Azospirillum brasilense: one gene and its partner. Each later gene encodes a partner of the first gene's protein in a complex. Links are inferred from orthologs where the notes say so. Each region holds a gene or a part of one and is shown in the gene's direction. Other genes may lie near its edges.

Region 1 (3,044 bases):
GTGACGGAGATCGCGGCGGCGGACCGGCTGCTGGCCTTCCGCCGCGCCAACGACCGCTTCCGCGGTCTCAGCTTCGACACGATCTCCGGGGCGGGGCCGAACGGCGCCATCGTCCATTACCGGGTGTCGGAGGCCACCGACCGCCGGCTGGAGCCGGGCAGCCTGTTCCTGCTGGACAGCGGCGCCCAGTATCAGGACGGCACCACCGACGTGACGCGCACCATCGCCATCGGCGCGCCGACCCCGGAGATGCGCGAGCGCTTCACCCTGGTCCTCAAGGGGCACATCGCGGTCAGCACGGCGCGCTTCCCGCGCGGCACCACCGGGTCGCAGCTCGACACTTTGGCCCGCCTGCCGTTGTGGTCGCTGGGGCTCGACTACGACCACGGCACCGGCCACGGGGTGGGCAGCTACCTGTCGGTGCACGAGGGGCCGCAGCGGATCTCCAAGGTGCCGAACAGCGTTGCGCTGCAGCCCGGCATGATCCTGTCCAACGAGCCCGGCTACTACAAGACCGGCGCCTACGGCATCCGCATCGAAAACCTGATCGTCGTCCAGCCGCTCGACCTGCCCATGGCGGAGCGGCCCATGCTGGGGTTCGAGGTGCTGACCCTGGCCCCCATCGACCGCAATCTCGTCGAACCAGCGCTGCTGACCCAGGCGGAGATCGCCTGGCTGAACGCCTACCACACCCAGGTGCGCGAGACGCTGGAGCCGCGGCTCGCGGGCGGGGCGGACGCCGCCGTGGCGCACTGGTTGAGGCAGGCGACCTCCCCGATCATCGATTGATGGGAAATGGGCCGGGATGGACCCTTGTCGGCGGCTGGACGGCGCATGAGGCGAGAATCAGCCCGTGCGTTCGCCTGTGAATTCTGGCAAGGTCCCCACCCGGCGCAGGGGTATGCCCCTTCGGACCGCCGCCGGACGCGCGTCCGTGCCTTGGAAGCGATGCCTCATCGCATCGGGGCCCGGCGGATTTTCGGTGGTCTTGGTAACCCGATATTTACGGGCGTACGTCACTGTGGCCGTGAGGGATGACTTTTCGGCAGACTTAAGGCATCACAGTCGGACCAGACCGACCTCGGCGCACGCCATGCCGCGCCGGGCGGGCTGAACGCCGGGCCGGGGCCTAGCAACGGAAGAATGCGGAGACGCGTAGATGAAGATCCTTGTCGTCGATGACTACGCCACCATGCGGCGCATCGTGCGGAACCTCCTGACCCAGATCGGCTACACGGACATCGACGAGGCCGGCGACGGCGTCTCGGCCCTGCAGAAGCTGCGCGAGAGCAAGTTCGGCCTCATCATTTCCGACTGGAACATGGAGCCGATGACCGGCCTGCAGCTCCTCAAGGAGATCCGCGCCGACGCCAAGCTCGCCTCGACCCCGTTCATCATGGTCACCGCCGAAAGCAAGACCGAGAACGTGATCGCCGCCAAGCAGGCCGGTGTGAACAACTACATCGTCAAGCCTTTCAACGCCGACACCCTGAAGCAGAAGATCCAGGCCGTCATCGGCGGGTAAGGAGTGGTTGGGTTGGATCAGCTTCCGCAGCTTTCCGAGGAAGAGTTCGACCAGATCGAGGAAGCGATCGCCCGCACGACCAAGGGGCGAGCCTTCCTGCGCCGCTTCCACCGCCGGGCCCACGGGGCCGCGGCGGAGGAGGTGCGCAAGATGCTGCTGGAGTTCCGCAGCTCCTGGCATCAGCAGAGCGAGGTGGTGGAAGCCTCCAAGCACGTCGAGGTGCTGCGGCGCGAGCTGATGGAGATGGCTGCCTCCATCGAGCAGGCGCGGCGCGAGGTCGCGGCCCTGCGTCCGCCCGACGCCGGCGGCGACAAGATCACGTCGGCGACCAACGAGCTGGACGCCATCGTCATCTCCACCGAACGCGCGTCCTTCGAGATCCTGAACGCCGCCGAGCGGCTGATGGACCTGTCGGGCAAGCTGAAGGCGGACGGCGCCGATCCCGGACTCTGCTCCGAGATCGAGGGGGAGGTGACCAACATCTTCACCGCCTGCTCGTTCCAGGACCTGACCGGCCAGCGCACCAGCAAGGTGGTCAACGCGCTCCGCTACATCGAGCAGCGGGTCAACGCGATGATCAACATCTGGGGCGTCGAGAAGCTCGCCGGCATCCAGGTCTCCCATGAGAACACGGACACCCGTCCGGACGCCCATCTGCTGAACGGTCCCCAGCTCGACGGCCTCGGCGTCAGCCAGGCCGACGTGGACAGCATGTTCGACAGCCCGGCGATGGCGGTTCCGCCGCCGCCGGCTCCCGAACCGCCGCCGGCCGCCGCCGCTCCGGCCCCCGCTCCCGTGGCGGCCCAGACCGGATCCAAGGCGAGCCAGGCGGACATCGACAGCCTGTTCGACAGCCCGGCTCCAGCACCGGCCGCTCCGGCGAAGGCCAGCCAGGCGGACATCGACAGCCTGTTCGACAGTCCGGCTCCCGCTCCGGCCGCGGCGCCGTCGGCTCCCGCCCCGGCCCCCGCCGCCAAGAAGCCGGTGCCGAAGCCGGCCTCGGCGGCCAAGCCCGCCCCGAAGCCGGCCGCTCCGAAGCCGGATGCCAAGCCGGCGGCCGCCCCGCCGCCCGCGGCGGACGAGCCTCCGGCGCCGCTGGATCAGGCGGCCATCGACGCCCTGTTCGGCTGACCCCGCGGTCAACACGACGGTTCGGCGTCGGATTTGTGAAGAGTTGCCGCCGCGCCAGACGGCCGGCGCATTGGGACCTGAAGTTTGCTATGACGATCGTCGCCCGCCGGGTCGATGCCGGCCTTGGCGGGCAGTCCTGACCAGACGGGCCGGCGTGCGCGGATGCCCCGGACGTCCCTTCGGAAAGAGGCGCAGCCCGCATGAGGAATCTCTCGAAACCCTTCATGGCGGAGCTTCAGAAGGCCCGCCGGACCGGCAACCCCTACCAGGCGGTGGTGGACGACGCCGCCCCCCTGGCGCCGGCGCTGGCCTCGCTGCCGTCCGGTCCGGTCACCGTGGACAACAGCGACGTCATCCGCGCCATCAGCGACCTCGGCGCGAAGCTCGA
Region 2 (3,260 bases), 990 kb from region 1 along the record:
CGTACGTTCGCCATCGCCCAGCCGTCCGAGGTCCTGGCGGAAGCCTGCGAGGATCTGGGGCTGGACGGCTGGTTGAAGCAATGGAGCCAAGCGTGAAGAAGAAGGTACTCACCGTCGACGATTCGCGGACCATGCGGGACATGGTCTCCTTCACGCTGAAGGGCGCCGGCTACGACGTGGTCGAGGCCGCCGACGGCCAGCAGGCGCTGGGCGTCATCGGCGCCAACAAGGTGGACCTCGTCATCACCGACCTGAACATGCCGGTGATGGACGGGCTGACCCTGATCCGCCGCCTGCGCGCCACCCCGGCGCACCGCACGCTGCCCATCCTGATGCTGACCACCGAGGCCGACGAGAAGAAGAAGTCCGAAGGCCGGGCGGTGGGGGCGACCGGCTGGATCGTGAAGCCCTTCAACCCGGAGAAGCTGATCTCCGTCGTCCAGAAGGTGTGCGGCTGACGCCGCGTCCTGGCTTGTGAGGGGGCGTCCGTGGAAGACCTGAGCCGGTTCAAGCAAACCTATTTCGACGAAAGCGCGGAGCTGCTGGAGGTCGCCGAGGCCGGCCTGCTGCGGCTGACGCCGGGCGAGGTCGATTCCGACGAGGTCAACGCCATCTTCCGCGCCGTCCATTCCATCAAGGGCGGCGGCGGCGCCTTCGGCTTCACCGAGCTGGTCGCCTTCGCGCACGAGTTCGAGACGGTGATGGACGGGGTGCGCAACAACACCGTCCCCGTCACGACGGAGCTGGTGGACACGCTGATCCGCGCCAACGACCTGCTGGGCCAGATGCTGGCCTACGCGCGCGAAGGCGACCCCGCCCCGGCGGGGACCACCGACGGCACCGTGGCCGCCCTGCGCCGCCATCTGTCGGGCGGGGCTCCGCAGGTCCAGGCTCCGGCGGCCGCCCCCGCCGCTCCGGCGCCCGCCCCCGTCTACGCCGACGACGAGGACGACGAGGCCGGGCTGTTCGGCGACGCCATGGCGGCCATCGCCGCCGCCCGCGCGGAGGAGGACCCGGTTCCCCCCGGCAAGCTGCGCTGGACCATCGTCTTCCGGCCGCGGCCCGACCTGCTGATGTCGGGCAACGAGCCGGCCTTCATGCTGCGCGCGCTGCGCCGGCTGGGCGACGCCACCGTCGAATGCCACACCGACGCCCTGCCCAACCTCCAGAACCTGGAAGCGGAGCTTCTCCACCTCTCCTGGACGGTCACGCTGATCGCCGACGCGGACGTCGATCTGGACAAGATCAACGACGTCTTCGAGTTCGTGGCCGACGACTGCGACATCCGCATCACCGCGGAGGCCCCGCCTCCCGCCGCCCCCGAGGCGCCGCCCCCCGTCACCGATCCGGTGCCCGTCGCCGCCGCGGCCCCGCAGGCGGTGGTCGCCGCGGTCCCCGAAGCGCCCCCCAAAACCCTCGGGGCCGACGCTCCGAAGGCCGAGGCCGCCCGCCCGCGCCCCAACGGCGGCGGGGCGGAGCACGCCGGGCTGACGAGCCACACCATCCGCGTCGATCTCGACAAGATCGACCGGCTGGTCAACATGGTCGGCGAGATGGTTATCACCCAGGCGATGATCGCCGAGCATGTGCGCGAGCTGCCCCCCGGCGAGTTCCAGGAGCTTCTGGAAGGGCTGGAGCAGCTGGCCCAGCACACCCGCGAGCTGCGCGAGAGCGTGATGTCGATCCGCGCCCAGCCGGTGTCGAGCGTCTTCTCCCGCATGCCGCGGCTGGTCCGCGAATGCGCCGCCACCACCGGCAAGGAGGTCCAGCTCGTCACCAGCGGCGAGACGACCGAGGTGGACAAGACGGTGGTGGAGAACCTCGTCGATCCGCTGACCCACATGATCCGCAACTCCATCGACCACGGGCTGGAAGGGCCGGAGGAGCGGGAGCGCGTCGGCAAGCCGCGCGCCGGCACCGTGCACCTGTCGGCGCAGCACCGCTCGGGCCGCATCGTCATCGAGATCACCGACGACGGGCGCGGCATCAACCGGCCCAAGGTGCTGTCCAAGGCCATCGAGAAGGGGCTCGTCCAGCCGGGCGCCACCCTGTCGGACGAGGAGATCGACAACCTGATCTTCCTGCCCGGCTTCTCCACCGCCGATCAGGTGTCCAACCTGTCGGGCCGCGGCGTCGGGATGGACGTGGTGCGGCGGAACATCACCTCGCTCGGCGGGCGCATCGGCGTCTACTCCACGCCGGGCGAGGGCTCGCGCTTCGTGCTGTCGCTGCCGCTGACCCTGGCGGTGCTCGACGGCATGGTGATCTCGGTCGGCGAGGAGCGCTTCGTCCTGCCGCTGACCAACATCGTGGAGAGCCTGCGCCCCAAGGCGGCGGACCTGCACGGGCTGGTCGGCAAGTGCGACGTGATGATGGCCCGCGGCGAGTATGTGCGGCTGGTCTACCTGCACCAGCTGTTCGGCATCCCCGGCGCCGTCGCCGACCCCACCCGCGCGCTGGTCGTGCTGGTGGAGACGGAGGACGGCTCCCGCCTCGGCCTCGTCGTGGACGAGGTTCTGGGCCAGCAGCAGGTCGTCATCAAGAGCCTGGAAGCGAACTTCCGCCGCCTCGACGGCGTGGCAGCCGCGACCATCCTGGGCGACGGGCGCGTCGCCCTGATCCTGGACGTCGCCGGCCTGCGCGAGATGAGCCGGCACATGGATTCCAGGGCGCCGCGTCCGCCGTCTTCGCCGGTGGCCGCGCTGCCCGCACCCGCACTCGAACCGGTCTGAGGCCACAGCGATGAGCAGTTCCACCGCGCTCGCCACCGTCGGCGGTAGCCGCACCGACGCCCGCAACGACGTCATGGCGGTCAACGCCGCCGAGGAGCAGTACGTCACCTTCACCGTCGGCAGCGAGGAGTACGGCGTCAACATCCTGTCGGTCCGCGAGATCCGCGGCTGGACGCCGGAAAGCCGCCTGCCGAACCTGCCGGACTATGTGCGCGGCGTCATCAACCTGCGCGGCATCATCATCCCGATCTTCGACCTGCGCGCCCGCTTCGGCGGCGGCGCCACGTCGGTCACCAAGCGCCACGTCGTGGTGGTCATCCAGGTGGGGGAGCGCACCCGCGGCATCCTGGTCGACGCCATCTCCGACATCCTGGCGATCGGCCACGACGCCATCAAGCCGCCACCCGACGTGGACGGCGGCATGGTCGACGCCGAGTATCTCAGCGGCCTCTACACCGCCGACGACCGCATGGTCACGCTGCTGAACGTCGAGAAGCTGTTCTCCGTCGAGAACAGCGAGCTGGACTC

The links.
Region 2: the proteins of D3869_RS04805 (region 1) and D3869_RS09500 are in contact, whole or in part, in a solved structure (PDB 1A0O), measured with the Escherichia coli proteins. The link is inferred for Azospirillum brasilense from one-to-one orthologs.

The regions. Positions count from the first base shown.
Region 1 is NZ_CP032345.1:971,616-974,659, reverse strand. Bases 115-2,842 are described here. They hold D3869_RS04805 (chemotaxis response regulator CheY), read left to right. Parts: upstream 115-1,159; coding sequence 1,160-1,525; downstream 1,526-2,842. Other genes in these bases: D3869_RS04800 (protein phosphatase CheZ), read left to right, coding at 1,529-2,656; D3869_RS04810 (M24 family metallopeptidase), read left to right, coding at 115-789. Outside these bases: more of D3869_RS04810, read left to right, coding at 1-114; D3869_RS04795 (protein phosphatase CheZ), read left to right, coding at 2,857-3,044. UniProt on the Escherichia coli protein: Involved in the transmission of sensory signals from the chemoreceptors to the flagellar motors.
Region 2 is NZ_CP032345.1:1,965,191-1,968,450, reverse strand. What follows is about bases 167-3,110. They hold D3869_RS09500 (chemotaxis protein CheA), read left to right. Parts: upstream 167-488; coding sequence 489-2,732; downstream 2,733-3,110. Other genes in these bases: D3869_RS09495 (chemotaxis protein CheW), read left to right, coding at 2,743-3,110; D3869_RS09505 (response regulator), read left to right, coding at 167-458. Outside these bases: D3869_RS09510 (STAS domain-containing protein), read left to right, coding at 1-96; more of D3869_RS09505, read left to right, coding at 81-166; more of D3869_RS09495, read left to right, coding at 3,111-3,260. UniProt on the Escherichia coli protein: Involved in the transmission of sensory signals from the chemoreceptors to the flagellar motors. CheA is autophosphorylated; it can transfer its phosphate group to either CheB or CheY.